One region of the Microbacterium sp. Leaf161 genome, then DNA from elsewhere that is predicted to be linked to it. Evidence: riboswitches for the same ligand, from Rfam matches in the RefSeq annotation. Region 1 holds a riboswitch; the other holds the start of a gene.
The links. Region 1 has a riboswitch for thiamine pyrophosphate ahead of ASF87_RS04520 (ECF transporter S component). Riboswitches for the same ligand answer to the same signal wherever they lie in the genome.

Region 1 (7,987 bases):
GGTCATTCGGGCGCCGGATCTGTCGGGGTCTGCGGACGCGTCGGAGCGGCGCGACTGGTTCACGAGTGTTCCTTCTGGGTGTGGGTGGTGCCGGTGTCGGAGGAGGAAGCGGAGGTCGAAGCGGAGGTCACCGTGGAGTCGGCATCCGAGGCTCCGGGGAGCGCAGCTGCGGCTTCGGTCTCGAGCGCGGTGCGCTTGTCATCGCGTCGCGTCTTCATGAGGCTCGCGATGGTGGCGACGGCGATGGTCGCGCCGATGAAGACCAGCGAGAACCAGATCGGGATCTCGGGCACCCACAGCAGCGGCTCGCCGCCGTTGATGAACGGCAGCTCGTTGACGTGCAGGGCGTGCATCACGAGCTTCACGCCGATGAAGGCGAGGATGACTGCGAGACCCTGGGCGAGGTACACCAGGCGCTGCAGCAGACCGCCGATGAGGAAGTACAGCTGACGCAGACCCATGAGGGCGAACGCGTTGGCCGTGAAGACGATGTACGCCTCTTCGGTCAGACCGTAGATCGCGGGGATCGAGTCGACCGCGAAGATCAGGTCGACGAAGCCGATCGCGATGATCACGAGGAACATCGGAGTGAAGAAGCGCTTGCCGTCGCGCTGCACGGTCAGGCGATCGCCGTTGTACTCGTCGCTCACCGGCAGGACACGGCGCACGAACCGCATGAAGCGGCCGTTGGCGGGGTCGGACTCGCCGTGCGCGAACGCCTGGCGGTAGGCGAGGAACAGCAGCAGGGCGCCGAAGAGGTAGAAGATCCACGAGAAGTTCTCGATCAGCGTGGCGCCGAGCGCGATGAACCCACCGCGCATGATCAGCGCGATCACGATGCCGATCATCAGCACCTTCTGCTGATAGATGCGCGGCACGGCGAAGCCGGTCATCACGATCAGGAAGACGAAGAGGTTGTCGATCGACAGCGCCTTCTCGGTGAGGTATCCGGCGAAGTACTCGCCGCCGTAGGTCCAGCCGGACACGGTGCCGATGCCGACGCCGAACAGCAGCGCGAGGCCGATGTAGAAGGCAGACCAGCGGGCGGACTCGCCGATGGTCGGCTCATGGGGCTTTCGCACGTGGGCGAAGAACTCGTACACGAAGAAGGCGATCGTGACGGCGATCGTGATGATCCACACGAGAGGCGTGATGTTCAAGAGGTCTCCAGAAGACGTAGGCGTGACGATGTCGACGCCAAGGTCTTCTCCATCCTCGAGAACGAGAACCGGGGACCCGGGATGCAGGGACATCCGTAATGACGAGCCGCCCGTGGTGGAGTACTCCCCTTGGGTTCACTCGATGCTAGCGAATACATCGGCATTCCAGCTATGAGAAAGCTGAGTGGATGCTGCGGGTCTGTCTCGTTCGTGCGCCTCAGGCGGTCGGGCCGAGGATGAAGTTCCACGCACCGGTGAGCACAGCCACGGCGATCGCCACCACCGGGATCACCGCCGCGACGACGACCAGTACCGTGTCCCGCCGATCCCACCTCGACTCCCTCGCCCACGAGCGGGTCGCTGTGCCGCCGAAGCCACGGGCTTCCATCGCGGTGGCCAGGGAGGATCCGCGCCGGATGGCCAGCACGAACAGCGCGAAGGCCATGCCGAAAGCTCGGCGAACCCGCCCTTCGTCGGCCACGCCGCGAGCCCTCCGCGCGAGTGCCAGTGCGCGCCAGTCATCGGCGAGCAGGCCCAGCATCCGCATGCCCGCAAGCGCGCCGACGACGAACCGCGCCGGCAGCTTCACCCGCTGCGCCAGGTCGTCGGCGAGATCGGTGGGATCTACCGTGACGAAGAGCACCACGGCCGGCAGCCCGATCGCGAGAACGCGCACGGCGGTCGCTGCGGCGAGGGCGAGCGACCCGTCGCTGACGCGCATGACCAGCCACTCGAAGTGCACCGTTCCGCTGGTCGCGCCGTAGAGCGCGATGGTGACCGCGCTCAGCGGCGCTGCGATCCACAGCACGGCGGTGCGGGTCCAGAACTCCTTGGCCCGCAGGCCGGCGAGAACAAGCAGCGGGATCTCGAGCAGCAGGGCGACGGATGCCGAGACGACGTCGATCGTCAGCACGAGCGGCAGCGCGATCAACAGCGCCGCGGTGAGCTTCGCGAGGGCTGAGCGAGGGGCGATCGGCCCCGGTCTTTCGATGCGGGCGGTCAGCGGGTCGATCATCGGCCGACCTCCAGGCGCCGCGCATGCAGGGCCTCCAGCACGGCCTCGTCATGGCTGATCGCCACGATCGCCGTGCCCTCGTCACGCAGGCGTGCGATCAGGCCGACGAGTTCGGCCCAGGTCGTGGCGTCCTGCCCGAAGGTGGGTTCGTCGAGCACCAGCATCCGCGGCCGGGTGGCGAGGGCCGCGGCGACCGTGAGCCGCCGCTTCTCCCCGCCGGACAACGTGTACGGGTTGGCTCCGGAGAGCGAGGTGAGCCGCAGTCGTTCGAGGAGGTCGTCGACACGAGCGGTGATCTCGGGCTCGGAGAGTTTCAGAGCCCGGGGGCCGACCGATAGCTCGTCGCGCACGGTCTTCGCGAGCAGCTGGTGCTCGGGAGTCTGCATGACCGATGCGATGCGGGTGAGCAGCGCGCGCGACGACCAGCGGATGGGGTCGGGCTTCTCTCCGGCGGCGAGCGCGGGCAGAGCCGCGACCCGGCCGTCCTCGGCGGGGATGAGCCCTGCGAGCGTGAGTCCGAGCGTCGACTTTCCTGCGCCGTTCGCGCCGGTGACTCCGAGCACCTCGCCCGCGCGAACCTCGACATCGAACGGCCCGGCGACCGCGAGCCCCCGTCGCCGAGCGACCGTGAGGCCGCGCGCTTCGAGGAGGGTCTCCCCCGGCTGGTGCGCCGGCGCGGGCGGAACGGCGGGCGGGTGGCCGGGAACCCACACACCGGATGCCGCGAGCTCTGCCCCTCGCGCGCCGAGCACCTGCTCAGGGCTCCCGTCGGCGAGGACGACCGTGCCCTCCGGCTCGGCGCCGAGCACGATCACCCGCGTGACGAGCGGCAGCCAGACGTCGATGCGATGCTCGATCACCACGAGGGTGGCGCCCGTTGCATCGAGGGCGGCGGCGACGGCATCCCGCACGTCCTGCACTCCCCCGGGGTCGAGGTTCGCGGTCGGCTCGTCGAGCAGGATCGCGCCCGGTCGCATCGCCAGCACGCCGGCGAGCGCGAGACGCTGCTTCTGACCGCCCGACAGCGCGGCCGTCGATCGATCGAGTGCGACATCGAGCTCGACGGCGTCCAGCGCCGCGCGCACCCGCTGCCAGATCTCCTCGCGGGGGACACCGAGGTTCTCGCAGCCGAACGCCACGTCGTCGCCGACCCTGGCGAGGATCGTCTGCGTGTCGGGGTCCTGCAGCACCATGCCGACCCGGCCGCGCGCCTCGGTAGGCGGCACGCCGTCGACGAGCAGCCCTCCGCGCGTCTCGCCCTCGTCCGCCCCTCCGAGCACCCCGCCGAATCCCTGCAGCAGGGTCGACTTGCCCGAGCCCGAAGCCCCCAGCAGCAGCACCCGCTCGCCCGGTTCGATCCGCAGATCCACGTCGCGCACCGCCCACCGCAGTCGAGTCGCGTACCGCCACCCCCAGCCGTGGGCTTCGAGGGTGGCGGGCGTCGTGGGCGAGCTCACACCCGTGCGGTGACCTCGCGGCCGGCGGCGAACCGGCTGAGGGCTCCCGTCGCCGCGAGTCCTCGGGCGATCAGCCACGCGCCGAGTCCGGCGATCACCGCACCCGAGATGGTGGTCGAGACGATGTAGACGGTGGTGAAGAGCGTGTCTGCCCCGGCGTACCAGAGGATGCGGTCGTTGATGCCGCACGCGAGTCCGGCTCCGGCACCCGCCAGCATCGCGACAGGCAGACGCCAGACGCCGTAGAGGAACACGAGGAAGATCAGCTCGGCACCGAGACCCTGCACGAGGCCCGAGACGATGGTCAGCGGACCCCAGGCGTTGCCGACGAGGGCCGAGATGATCGCGGCGACCAGCTCGGTGTAGAGCGCGGCGCCCGGCTTGCGGATGATCAGCGCGCCCAGCACACCGGCGATGAGCCAGGGGCCGGCGAGCAGGCCCTGCACGCCGGGGAGCAGCGGCTTCAGGATGCTGCTGGGCACCTCGTAGCCGACGTTCCAGAGCAGGAAGATCAGCGCGCACGCGACGGCGATGACGCTGGCGACGACGATGTCGACGACCCGCCAGCGCCAGAGCTCAGGGCGACCGAGGCCCTTCGAGGCGCGCGAGACGGCTGCGGATTCCGTGGTGGATCCGGGCGTGGATGTACTCATCAGTGACTCCTCCCTGCGCTGGCATTACCCAGATCAGGTTCGACGGTCGAAGCGCGATTCGCTCCCTCTCAGCCCGGCTCGCCGGACTCCCGTGGTTGTTCTGACGATCTTACCCAGTGACGACACTCACGTCTGCTCTTGTTGCAGCGACACTGATCCCTGCGCGAGTTCGGTACCGTGAGGAGGTGACCGCTCCTGACTCCGCCGAGGCCACCGCCTCCGCCGTTCCTGCGGGCGATGCGTCGACGCCCGATGCGACAGCGCCTCATGCGTCAGCGCCTGCCGGTGCCACGGCTGACTCGTCGGAGCCCGCCGGTTCGCCTGCGGCGCTTCCTGATGCCGACGTCTCGTCGGCCGGCACGACGGATGCGGCACCCAGATCAGATGCGGATGACGACGCACCCGGGCTCATCGCTCTCGAGGCGGCTCTCGAGGCTCCCGAGACGACTCCCCACGCCCAGTGGGCAGAGGGCGCCAGCGGTGGGACGCCCCTGACGTGGGTCGACGCGGTCGAAGTCGCGCGGCACCCGGCGACCGAGGCGCTCGATGACACGCCTCCCGCCGCGAGCGGCGGCGCACTTCTGACCGGAGCCCATCTGCGCCCGGCGATCACCCGCCCCGGCGTGCTGGTCCCGCTCGGCGTTCTCGTCGGATTGCTCGGCACCTATGTCGGGTCGGCCATGCTGTGGCCGTTGCACGAGGTGGCGCCGACCGTGCAGGCAGTGGAGCTCTCCACGGTCGCCGCGCCCACAGCCGCCATCACCTGGCCCACCCAGGGAAGCGCCGCCGTGGGAATCGGCGGCATCGGCACGACGTCGTCATCGCTCGATGCGGCGGCGATCGCGAGCGTCACCAAAGTGGTCTCGAGTCTGATGGTGCTCGATCGGATGCCTCTCGCCGTGGGCGAGCAGGGCCCGGAGTTCTCGTTCACGCGGGCGGACAACCTGGCGTACTGGGACTACCGCCGCTCCGACCAGTCGGCGCTCGACGTGCCCGTGGGCGGCACTCTCACCGAGTTCCAGCTCCTGCAGGGAACGCTGCTCGGTTCGGCGAACAACTACATCGACCGCCTCTCTCAGGAGATCTGGGGCTCCCCCTCGGCGTTCACCGCTGCGGCGGAGGTGTGGCTGCGCGACCGTGGCCTCGACAGCATCACGATCGTGACCCCATCGGGATTCGACGCCCGCAACACGGCCACGCCTGAGTCGCTCGTCGCACTGGCCGAACTGGCGATGCAGAACCCCGTGTTCGCCGGCATCGTCGGCACTCCGTCTGTCGATCTTCCGGGCGCCGGCACAGTGGTGAACACGAACGGGATGCTGGCGGATCCTGGCGTGGTCGGAGTCAAGACCGGCACGCTCGGCGACAGTTGGAACCTGTTGACCGCGAAGGTCATCACGCTCGACGACACGACCGTGCACCTCTATGCGTCGGTTCTCGGGCAGGCCGACGATGAGCAGCGCCTCGCCCAGACCCGTTCGCTGTTCTCGCAGGTCGAGACGGCATTGGAGCAGCAGGCTCCCGCTGTCGCGGCCGGCACCGTCGTCGGCACGGTCACGACGCCGTGGGGCGCGACCGCTGATGTGGTGACGGATGCCGATGCCGACATCGTGCTGTGGAACGGCGCGATGGCCGAGGCCTCGACCGACTTCTCCCTCGGCGACAACCGCGAGTCGGGCGACGAGGTCGGCACCTTGACGAGCTCAGGACCGTTGAACACGGTGACGACGTCGTTGTCGCTCGCCGATGACGTCGATGCCCCGAGCCCGTGGTGGCGCCTGACCCATCCGCTCGAACTCCTCGGCATCACCGAAGCGCAGCGCTGACGACATCAGAATGCCCCGCCCCCGGATGAACGGGAGTCGGGGCATTCTGCTTCTCGGCCGTCGTGCGGATCAGCCCTTCTGGCCCCCGTCGTCCGAGCGTTCGACGACGGACTGTGCCGCAGCGGCTTCGGCGGCAGGAACCTGCGCCCCCACCGAGACCCCGACCTGTGCCGCCGCAGCAGCTTCTTCGGCGTCGCCGCTGACGACGACAGGGGTCGAGCCCGTGAGCGCGTCCTCTGCGTCGATGTCGGTGGCCGCCTGCTCGAACTGCGACTGGTAGAGACGCCAGTACGCACCCTGCGCCGTGATGAGCTCGTCGTGCGTGCCCTTCTCGACGATGTCACCGTGTTCCATCACGAGGATGAGGTCGGCGTCGCGGATCGTCGACAGTCGGTGAGCGATCACGAACGAGGTGCGTCCCTGTCGCAGCGCCGCCATCGCGTGCTGGAGCAGAACCTCGGTGCGGGTGTCGACCGCCGACGTGGCCTCGTCGAGGATCAGGATCGACGGCTGAGCGACGAACGCTCGCGCGATCGTGATCAGCTGGCGCTCACCCGCCGAGACGTTCGATGCGTCCTCGTCGAGCACCGTGTCGTAGCCCTCGGGGAGGGAGCGCACGAAGCGATCGACATACGTCGCCTTCGCCGCCTCGAGAACCTCGTCGTCGGTCGCCGTGGAGCGTCCGTATCTGATGTTCTCGCGGATGCTGCCGGCGAACAGCCACGGATCCTGCAGCACCATGCCGGTGCGTGAGCGCAGCTGCTCACGCGTGACCTCGGAGATGTCCTGACCGTCGAGCAGGATCCGCCCACCGTTCAGTTCGTAGAACCGCATGATCAGGTTGACGAGCGTCGTCTTGCCCGCTCCGGTCGGACCGACGATCGCGACCGTCTGACCGGGCTCGACCCGGAAAGAGAGGTCTCTGATGAGCGGACGCTCGGGCGTGTACGAGAACGCGACGTTCTCGAACTCCACGACGCCCTTGCCGTCGGCGAGCTTCGGAGCATCTGCGGCGTCGGCCTCCTGCTCTTCGGTGTCGAGCAGCTCGAACACCCGCTCGGCGGACGCCGTTCCCGACTGCACGACCGCGGCCATTCCACCGAGCTCCGACAGCGGCTGCGTGAACTGCTGCGAGTACTGGATGAACGCCTGCACGTCGCCGAGACGCAGCTGCCCGCTCGCGACCATGAGACCGCCGAGCACGGCGATGCCCACGTAGGTGAGACTGCCGACGAAGGTCATCGCCGGCATGATGATGCCGGAGAGGAACTGCGCCTTGAAGCTCGCCTGGAACAGCTCCTCGTTCTCGGCCTTGAACTTCTCGAGTGCATCCTGCTCGCGACCGAAGACCTTGACCAGCGCGTGGCCGGAGAAAGCCTCTTCGACGCGGGCGTTCAGGCGACCGACCTTGCGCCACTGGGTGCCGAAGGCCTTCTGTGACCGAGGGCCGATGACCCCGAAGATCACACCCATGAGCGGGAGCGCGATCAGCGCGACGAGAGCGAGCTGCCACGAGATCGAGAACATCAGCACGAGCACGCCGACGACCGTGAGCACGGCCGTGATCGCACCGGACAGCGACTGCTGCATCGTCTGCGTGATGTTATCGATGTCGTTGGTCACACGGGAGATCAGGTCTCCGCGCTGCACCTTGTCGAAGTACGACAGGGGCAGGCGGTTGATCTTCGCCTCGACCGCTTCGCGAAGGCGCCACATGGTGCGGACCATGATGACGTTGATCACGTAGCCCTGCAGCCAGCTGAGGAAGGCGGCGGTGATGTAGATCGCCAGCACGGCGATGATGATCCACCGCAGCGCGTCGAAGTCGACACCGTCACCGACCCTGAAGCTGCCGAGAGCCTCGACCTGGTTGGCG
Region 2 (7,987 bases), 900 kb from region 1:
GTGTCGCACGCGAGTACTCGCACGCCACCGGAGCTACGTTCCGCGACCCGGCCGAACGGGACTTCGCCGAACTCCAGCCCGGAACCGGTCATACGGCGATCGTCGACGACGCCGCCCCCGTGCGCGGCCGCGTCGGGGCGAGCGAGTTCGTCACCCGTGTCGTCCGCGACGTCGACCCGTCGCGCCCGACCCCGCCGTGGATGATCGCTCGCCTGTCGCTCGCCGGCATGCGCTCACTCGGCATCCTGATCGACATCACCAACTACGTCATGCTCGAGCTGGGGCAGCCGCTGCACGGATACGACCTCGACAAGCTTTCGGGTGGCATCACGGTGCGCCGTGCGACCCCCGGTGAGAAGATGACGACTCTCGACGGCCAGGAGCGGAAGCTCCACGTCGAGGATCTCCTGATCACCGACGGATCCGGGCCCATCGGCCTGGCCGGTGTCATGGGTGGTGGCACGACCGAGATGAGTGACACGACACGCAACGTCCTCATCGAAGCAGCGACGTTCGACCCGGTGACGATCGCGCGCACGGCCCGTCGTCACAAGCTCCCCAGCGAGGCGTCTAAGCGCTTCGAGCGCGGCGTCGACCCCCTCGTGCCGTTCGTCGCGGCTCGTCGAGCCGCCGACCTGATGGTCGAGTTCGCCGGCGGCACGCTCACCGAAGAGGGTGGCGCGCTGTTCGCCGAGGTCTTCGTCGCCGAGATCGAGCTGCCGCGAGGATTCGTCCAGGGACTCATCGGGGTCGACTACTCCGACGACGAGATCGTGGTCGCGCTCACGACGATCGGTGGCGAGGTCACCGAGACGGATGCCGGCTGGGTCGTCATCCCGCCGACCTGGCGCCCGGATCTCACCGACAAGTGGTCTCTTGCTGAAGAGGTCGCGCGCATCCACGGTCTCGACCGCATCCCCTCGGTGCTGCCGACGCCTCCGTCCGGCCGTGGCCTGACGCCGCACCAGCAGGGGCGACGTCGCGTGGCTGACGCGCTCGCAGCAGCCGGTCTCGTCGAGACGCCCTCCTTCCCCTTCACCACCGACGCCGAGAACGACCTGCACGGTTCGGCGTCGGGAGAGCACCTGCCCAGCATCCGGCTCGCGAACCCGCTCGACGGCTCTGCTCCGTTCCTGCGTCGCTCGCTCATCCCGGGACTGCTGCAGACCGCGCATCGCAACATCTCGCGCGGCCTCACGGATCTCGCGCTGTTCGAGACCGGAGTCGTGTTCCTGCCCGAGCCCGGTGTCGAGTACGGCACCGATGATGTGCCGCCGCTCGGCGTGCGTCCGTCGGACGAGACCCTCGCCGCGCTGAACGCGTCGATCCCGCCGCAGCACCGCCATGTCGCGGCGCTGTTCACGGGCAATGTCGTGGCACGCCAGCCCGGCCGTGCGGCTGAAGCGGCCGGTCTGTCGGAAGCGCTGGACGCGGCTCGCGTCATCGCCGCAGCTGCCGGCGTGGACATCGAGGTGGCCCAGGGCGAGCGCGCGGCGCTGCACCCCGGGCGCACAGGCGTGCTGTCGGTCGGCGGCGTCGAGGTCGGCTATGTCGGAGAACTCCACCCCGACGTCGCAGCGGGAGCAGACCTGCCGGGTCGCGCGACCGTGCTCGAGCTCGATCTCGACGGAATTCTCACGCTGGCGAACGCCCGTGCGGTCGCCGCCTCGCTGTCGACGTTCCCGGCCGCCACGCAGGACGTGTCGCTCGTGCTCGGGGCTGACGTCCCCGCCGGCGACGTCAAGGTTGCGCTGGCCGAAGGCGCGGGAGAGCTCCTCGAGGCGATCCGACTCGTCGACGACTACCGCGGAGACGGCGTCGCGGAAGGGCAGAAGAGTCTCACCTTCGCTCTGCGATTCCGCGCGGACGATCGCACGCTCACCGCGGCCGAGGCGACCGAGGCGAAGCTCGCGGGCGTCGCTGTCACGGCCGAGCGCTTCGGCGCGACGCTGCGCGACTGACTCAGCACTGCGCGGACTGCATTCCAGTACGGGATGCAGTCCGCCACGCAGCGATCGAGGCGTCAGATGTGGAAGTGACCGCCACCGCCGAGCCGACCTGAACCTGGCTTTCCCGCGAGGTAGCGTGTCGTGATGAGCATCCTTCCCCACAGCACGCCTGCGGCGGTTCCCGATGGCGTCCGACCGATGGGCGAGGCGCCCTTCCTCGACCCGGGCGATCAGATCTCCTGGCACTACCGGAAGCCGGGGTGGCAGCCCGGAGATGCGTCGACGATCACACCCATGCGAGTCGTCCGCGACGACGAGCGGGGCCTCGTCGCCTGGCTCGCTCCGGGCACGCTGCAGGAGGGGCAGGGCACTCCGGAAGGCGAGCGGATCCGAACGGTTCCGCTCGAGCGGCGATGGCTGGACCCGCGGACGCGGATCGTGGAGGAGTGGTGGGGCAACGGCATCCTGCGGATCGCCCCCGCAGGCGCCGCGTGGTCGGTGTGGCTCTTCTGGAGCGATGTGAGCGGGGCGGAGTGGCAGTTCGCCGGCTGGTACGTAAACCTCGAGAACGCGCACCTGCGCACCGACCGCGACACCTACTCGTCGGACCACATCCTCGATGTCGAGATCGAGCCGGACGGCCGGGTGCATCTGAAGGATGAGGATGAGCTGATCGCGGCCGTCGAGCAGGGCCGTCTCACATCCGAGCAGGCGGCGCAGATCGAGCGGCACGCCGACGCGGCGATCGCGTCGTACCGCGACGGTGACTGGCCGTTCGCCGCGGACTGGCGCGATTGGCGGCCGGATCCCTCCTGGACCGTCCCGGAGCTCACGGGGCTGTCAGACCTCCGTCCGCGGTGAACCCGGCATCCGCCGTGAGCGGAAGACACTTCCCCTCGCACGGCGGAGATGGTGGCATGGGTCCATGACTGACGCTCTGATTCTCGGCGGGACCGGCTGGCTGTCCGGTCGGATCGCCAGACGCATGCTGGTGAACGGGGCGGCGGTGATGTGCCTCGCGCGAGGAGGTCGACCGTCCCCGGAGGGTGCGAGCCTGGTTCTGGCCGATCGTGACGACGCCGACGCCTATGACGCCGTCCGCGGTCGCGATTGGGATCACGTGATCGACGTCTCCTCGAATGCGGCGCACGTGGCGGCGGCGGTCGAGGCGCTCGGGGATCGAGCCGCCCGCTGGACGTACGTCTCGTCGGTGTCTGCATACTCCGATGATGAGACGGTCGGGGCGGATGAGTCCGCGCCGTTGCATCAGCCGGCCGGCGCCGGCGATGAGTACGAGTACGGCGCGCAGAAGGTCGCCGCCGAGAACGCGGTTCGCACGCTCGGCGACCGAACGCTGATCGTGCGCCCGGGGCTGATCGTCGGGAAGGGCGACCCGAGCGACCGCTTCGGATACTGGGCTGCGGCGTTCCTGCGCGCTCACGACGAACCCGTGCTGCTGCCCCGTGCAGACGGGCGCGACGTGCAGGTGATCGATGTCGATGACCTGTCGGAGTTCATCAGCACGACGACCGCGACCGGAGTGATCAACGCGACCGGCGACCGGCACCCGATGGCCGAGGTCATCGAGGCGGTGCGCAGGCACGTGGGTCACCGAGGAGACACCGTCACGGCCACCGACGACTGGCTCGTGGCGAATGAGGTGGAGTACTGGGCGGGCAAGCGATCGCTGCCGCTGTGGCTCCCGAGCGACATGACCGGATTCATGACGAGGTCGAACGCGCGTTACCGTGCGGCCGGGGGAGAGCTGCGCCCGCTCGACGAGACCATCGCCGCGGTGGTCGAAGACGAGCAGGAACGCGGTGTCGATCGCGAGCGGCGGGCAGGTCTGACCCGGACAGACGAACTCGCGCTGATCCAGCTCCTGCGCTGACGGCGCGCTCGCTAGACTGCGAGCAGTGACACGGGGTGCCGCATCCGCGGCTGAGAACAGACCCGTCGAACCTGATCTAGTTCGTACTAGCGAAGGGATGTCGCATTGAGCGATCGTCTGCGTCCTGAATCCGAATCGACCCTGGCTGCCACGGCCGGAGAGCTCCTGTCCGAGCTGCGCGAGAGTCCACCTCTGACCCACTGCATCACCAACAGCGTCGTCACGGGGTTCACCGCCAACGTGCTGCTCGCCCTCGGCGCGGCACCGGCGATGGTCGACATCGTCGACGAAGCAGGAATGTTCGCCGGGGTGGCGTCCGGCGTCCTGATCAACCTCGGAACGCCGACCCCCGAGCAGCGGGCGGCGAGCCTCGAAGCCGCGGCCGGTGCCGTCGCCGCGGGCGCTCCGTGGGTGCTGGATCCCGTCGCGATCGGCGCACTCCCGGTGCGCACAGCCCTCGCCCACGAGCTGATCGCCTCGCGCCCCACGGCGATCAGGGGGAACGCATCCGAGATCCTCGCGCTCGCCGGACTCAGCGCAGGCGGCCGGGGTGTGGACGCGACAGACACGACAGACGATGCGGCAGAGGCAGCGCTCTCACTCGCCGCGCGTCATGGCTCTGTGGTCGCGGTGTCTGGACCGGTCGACCTGGTGACCGATGGCGTCCGTCTGCTGCGCATCGCGAACGGTCACGAGCTGCTCACCCGGGTCACCGGCGGCGGGTGCGCGCTGGGCGCGGTCATGGCCGCGTTCCTCGGCGCGGCGCGCTCGACCTCTGCCGATCCGCTCACGGCGGTGGCGTCGGCGAGCCTCGTCTACACGATCGCCGCCGAGAGGGCCGCGGTGCACGCCTCGGGCCCCGGCACCTTCGCTGTCGCTCTGCTCGACGCGCTCGCCGCCGTGCAGCCGGCTGACCTGGTGGCCTCCGCGCGCGTTCAGGAGAGCGCGCTGTGATCGCCGACCTCTCGCTCTACCTCGTCACGGATCCGGGCCTCTGCGGTGAGCGGGGTGTCGTCGAGACCGTGCGCCTCGCTGTCGACGGGGGAGTGCGCATCGTGCAGCTGCGCGACAAGATCGCGACGGATGCCGAGACCGCCGATCAGCTGGTCGAGCTGTCGCGCGTGATCGCCGGCCGTGCGATCCTCCTGGTGAACGACCGGGTCGATGCGGCGCTCGTCGCTCGCGCTCGGGGAGCTCGCGTCGACGGCGTGCATCTCGGTCAGGGCGATGCGTCGGTACTGCGGGCGCGCGAGCGACTGGGTGCCGAGGCGATCATCGGGTTGACGGCGAACACACCCGACCACTTCGAGACGGTGGCGGCTCTGCCCGCGGGCGTGGTCGACTACCTCGGCGTCGGTGTGATCCGCCCCACCGACACCAAGCCCGACCATCCGCCGGTTTTGGGCATCGACGGCTTCCGGTCGCTCATCGAGACGTCCGCCGTGCCCTGCGTGGCCATCGGCGGCGTGGACATCGATGACACAGAGCGACTCCGCGACGCGGGCGCGGCCGGCCTCGCGGTGGTCTCGGCCATCTGCGCCGCGGTCGATCCGAAGCAGACGGCGCAGAGTTTCCTCCGGCGGTGGCGAGCGTCAGGCACGCCGCGGGTGCTCAGCATCGCGGGCAGCGATCCATCGGGCGGCGCGGGAATCCAAGCCGACCTCAAGTCCATCGCCGCGAACGGCGGGTACGGCATGGCGGCTCTGACCGCACTCACCGCTCAGAACACCGTGGGCGTGCGGGCGGTGCATGTGCCGCCCGCGGAGTTCCTGCGGGAGCAGCTCGATGCGATCTCAGACGACATCGTCATCGATGCGGTGAAGATCGGCATGCTGGCGAATGCCGACGTGATCCGTGCGGTCTCCGACTGGCTCGATGCCATGCGGCCGCCGATCATCGTGCTCGACCCGGTGATGGTCGCGACCAGTGGCGACCGGCTTCTCGACCGGGAGGCCGAGGTCGCGCTGCGCGGACTCCTCGAGCGCGCGCATGTCGTGACGCCCAACCTCGCCGAGCTCGCCGCGCTGGCCGACCATCCGATCGACGGGTGGGATGACGCGCTCGCGGCGGCAGCTGCGCTCTCCGACCGTGTGGGCGCGGCGGTGCTCGTGAAGGGAGGGCATCTCGACGGCGACGACGTTCCCGACGCGGTGATCGACGCTGCCGACGGAGTGAGTCGGGGGTATCCGGGCGCGCGCATCGCGACCCGCAACACGCATGGCACCGGGTGCTCCCTCTCGTCCGCCCTCGCCACCCGCCTCGCCAGGGGCGAGTCCCTCACCGACGCGGTCGCCTCGGCCCGTTCGTGGCTGCGTGAGTCTCTGACGGAGAGCGATGCGCTCCACGTCGGACGAGGACACGGGCCGATCAACCACTTCGGCGGCCTCTGGCGACGTGGCGGACTCGAGACCACCCCCGACCGGGCGCACATCCGCGATCAGTGGTGGGAGCGGATCGCGCACCTGCGGGCAGATATCGACGAGCTGCCCTTCGTCGGCGCTCTCGCCGACGGGACACTCGACCGCGAGTGGTTCCTGTTCTACCTTCGCCAGGACGCGCTCTACCTCCGGGAGTACGCGAGGGTCCTCGCCGAGGCGTCTCGGCTCGCACCGACACCGCACGAGCAGGCGTTCTGGGCGGAGTCGGCGCACGGGGCGATCGCCGGAGAACTCGAACTCCACGCGTCGTGGCTGACCCCCGGTGCGGGCGTGGAGGCGGAGACTTTCGCCGCTGATCCGGCCCCCGCGACCGTCGCGTACCTCGACCATCTGCGATCCGTCGCCTTCGGCGCAGACTACGCAGAGCTCATCGCCGCCCTGCTTCCCTGCTTCTGGCTCTACACCGATCTCGGGACGCGTCTGCACGCGGGGGCGTTCGGCGAGTACGCACGCGATCCGCAGCATCCCTATGCGTCGTGGCTCGCGACCTACGCCGATCCGGCCTTCGAGGCGGCGACAGAGCAGGCGGTGGGCTACGTGATGGACGCGGCGGCGCAGTCGGATGCCCCGCGGCGTCGACGGATGCTCCGAGCGTTCGAGGTCTCGAGCGCCCACGAGCTCGCGTTCTTCGCGGCGCCAGCGCTCCACGTGCCTGCTGGATGACGGACCGGATTTGCGCATGCCGCGACGAGCGCGCTATCGTCGCGACATGCCTTCGGCCGCCACCGCAACTCTGACGCTCGCTCCGAGCGCCATCGCGGTGCGCCGACGCCGCAGCGGCCGCCGACTCTAGGCGACCCTGCGCTTCTGCCTGCGTACGCACGGCGGTCGAGTGCCGGTGTCGCCGCCCCGGTTCCCGACACTGCACCCCGCGTTCGCCGAGGGGTCCGACCGTTAAGGTAGAAGCATGACGTACTCCGTCGCCGTCTCCGGCGCATCCGGCTACGCGGGCGGCGAGATCCTGCGCCTCCTCGCGTCTCATCCCGACATCGAGATCCGCACCGTGACGGCTCACTCGAACGCCGGTCAGCCGCTCGTGCAGCATCAGCCGCACCTGCGGTCTCTCGCTCACCTCACTCTGCAGGACACCACACCCGAGACGCTCGCAGGTCACGACATCGTGTTCCTCGCTCTGCCGCACGGTCAGTCGGGTCAGTACACGGACGCGCTCGGCGACACCCCGCTGGTGATCGACGCCGGGGCCGACCATCGCCTCACCTCGCAGGCGTCCTGGGATGCGTTCTACGGCGGCGACTTCCACGAACCCTGGGCCTACGGGGTCCCCGAGCTGCTCGTCGACGGCATCAAGCAGCGCGAGACGCTGCGCGATGCGAAGCGGATCGCCGCCCCCGGATGCAACGCATCCACGGTGAGTCTGAGTCTCGCTCCCGGCGTCGCAGCGGGAGTGATCGACGCGGGAGACATCGTCTCGGTGCTCGCCGTCGGCCCCTCGGGTGCGGGGAAGAGCCTCAAGACCAATCTGCTCGCCAGTGAGATCCTCGGCAGCGCCAATCCCTATGCGGTCGGCGGCACCCACCGGCACATCCCCGAGATCCGCCAGGCGCTCGCCGCGGCATCCGGTGCTGCCGCCGACGGCATCCGCATCTCCTTCACCCCTGTGCTCGTTCCGATGTCGCGGGGAATCCTCGCCACTTCGACCGCGCCGATCGCCGGTGACGTCAGTAACGCGGAGATCCGCGCCGCCTGGG

Region 2: another riboswitch for thiamine pyrophosphate. It lies ahead of thiM (hydroxyethylthiazole kinase); the one in region 1 lies ahead of ASF87_RS04520 (ECF transporter S component).

The regions. Positions count from the first base shown of each region.
Region 1 covers NZ_LMOW01000001.1:907,408-915,394, forward strand. The annotation lists gene ASF87_RS04505 (TerC family protein) at 60-1,160, opposite strand; gene ASF87_RS04510 (energy-coupling factor transporter transmembrane component T family protein) at 1,378-2,175, opposite strand; gene ASF87_RS04515 (ATP-binding cassette domain-containing protein) at 2,172-3,632, opposite strand; gene ASF87_RS04520 (ECF transporter S component) at 3,629-4,285, opposite strand; TPP riboswitch at 4,279-4,388, opposite strand; gene ASF87_RS04525 (D-alanyl-D-alanine carboxypeptidase family protein) at 4,471-6,111, shown strand; gene ASF87_RS04530 (ABC transporter ATP-binding protein) at 6,181-7,987, opposite strand, start outside.
Region 2 covers NZ_LMOW01000001.1:12,195-20,181, reverse strand. The annotation lists gene pheT (phenylalanine--tRNA ligase subunit beta) at 1-1,961, shown strand, start outside; gene ASF87_RS00080 (DUF402 domain-containing protein) at 2,094-2,810, shown strand; gene ASF87_RS00075 (NAD-dependent epimerase/dehydratase family protein) at 2,875-3,840, shown strand; TPP riboswitch at 3,862-3,955, shown strand; gene thiM (hydroxyethylthiazole kinase) at 3,946-4,794, shown strand; gene ASF87_RS00065 (bifunctional hydroxymethylpyrimidine kinase/phosphomethylpyrimidine kinase) at 4,791-6,941, shown strand; gene argC (N-acetyl-gamma-glutamyl-phosphate reductase) at 7,186-7,987, shown strand, end outside.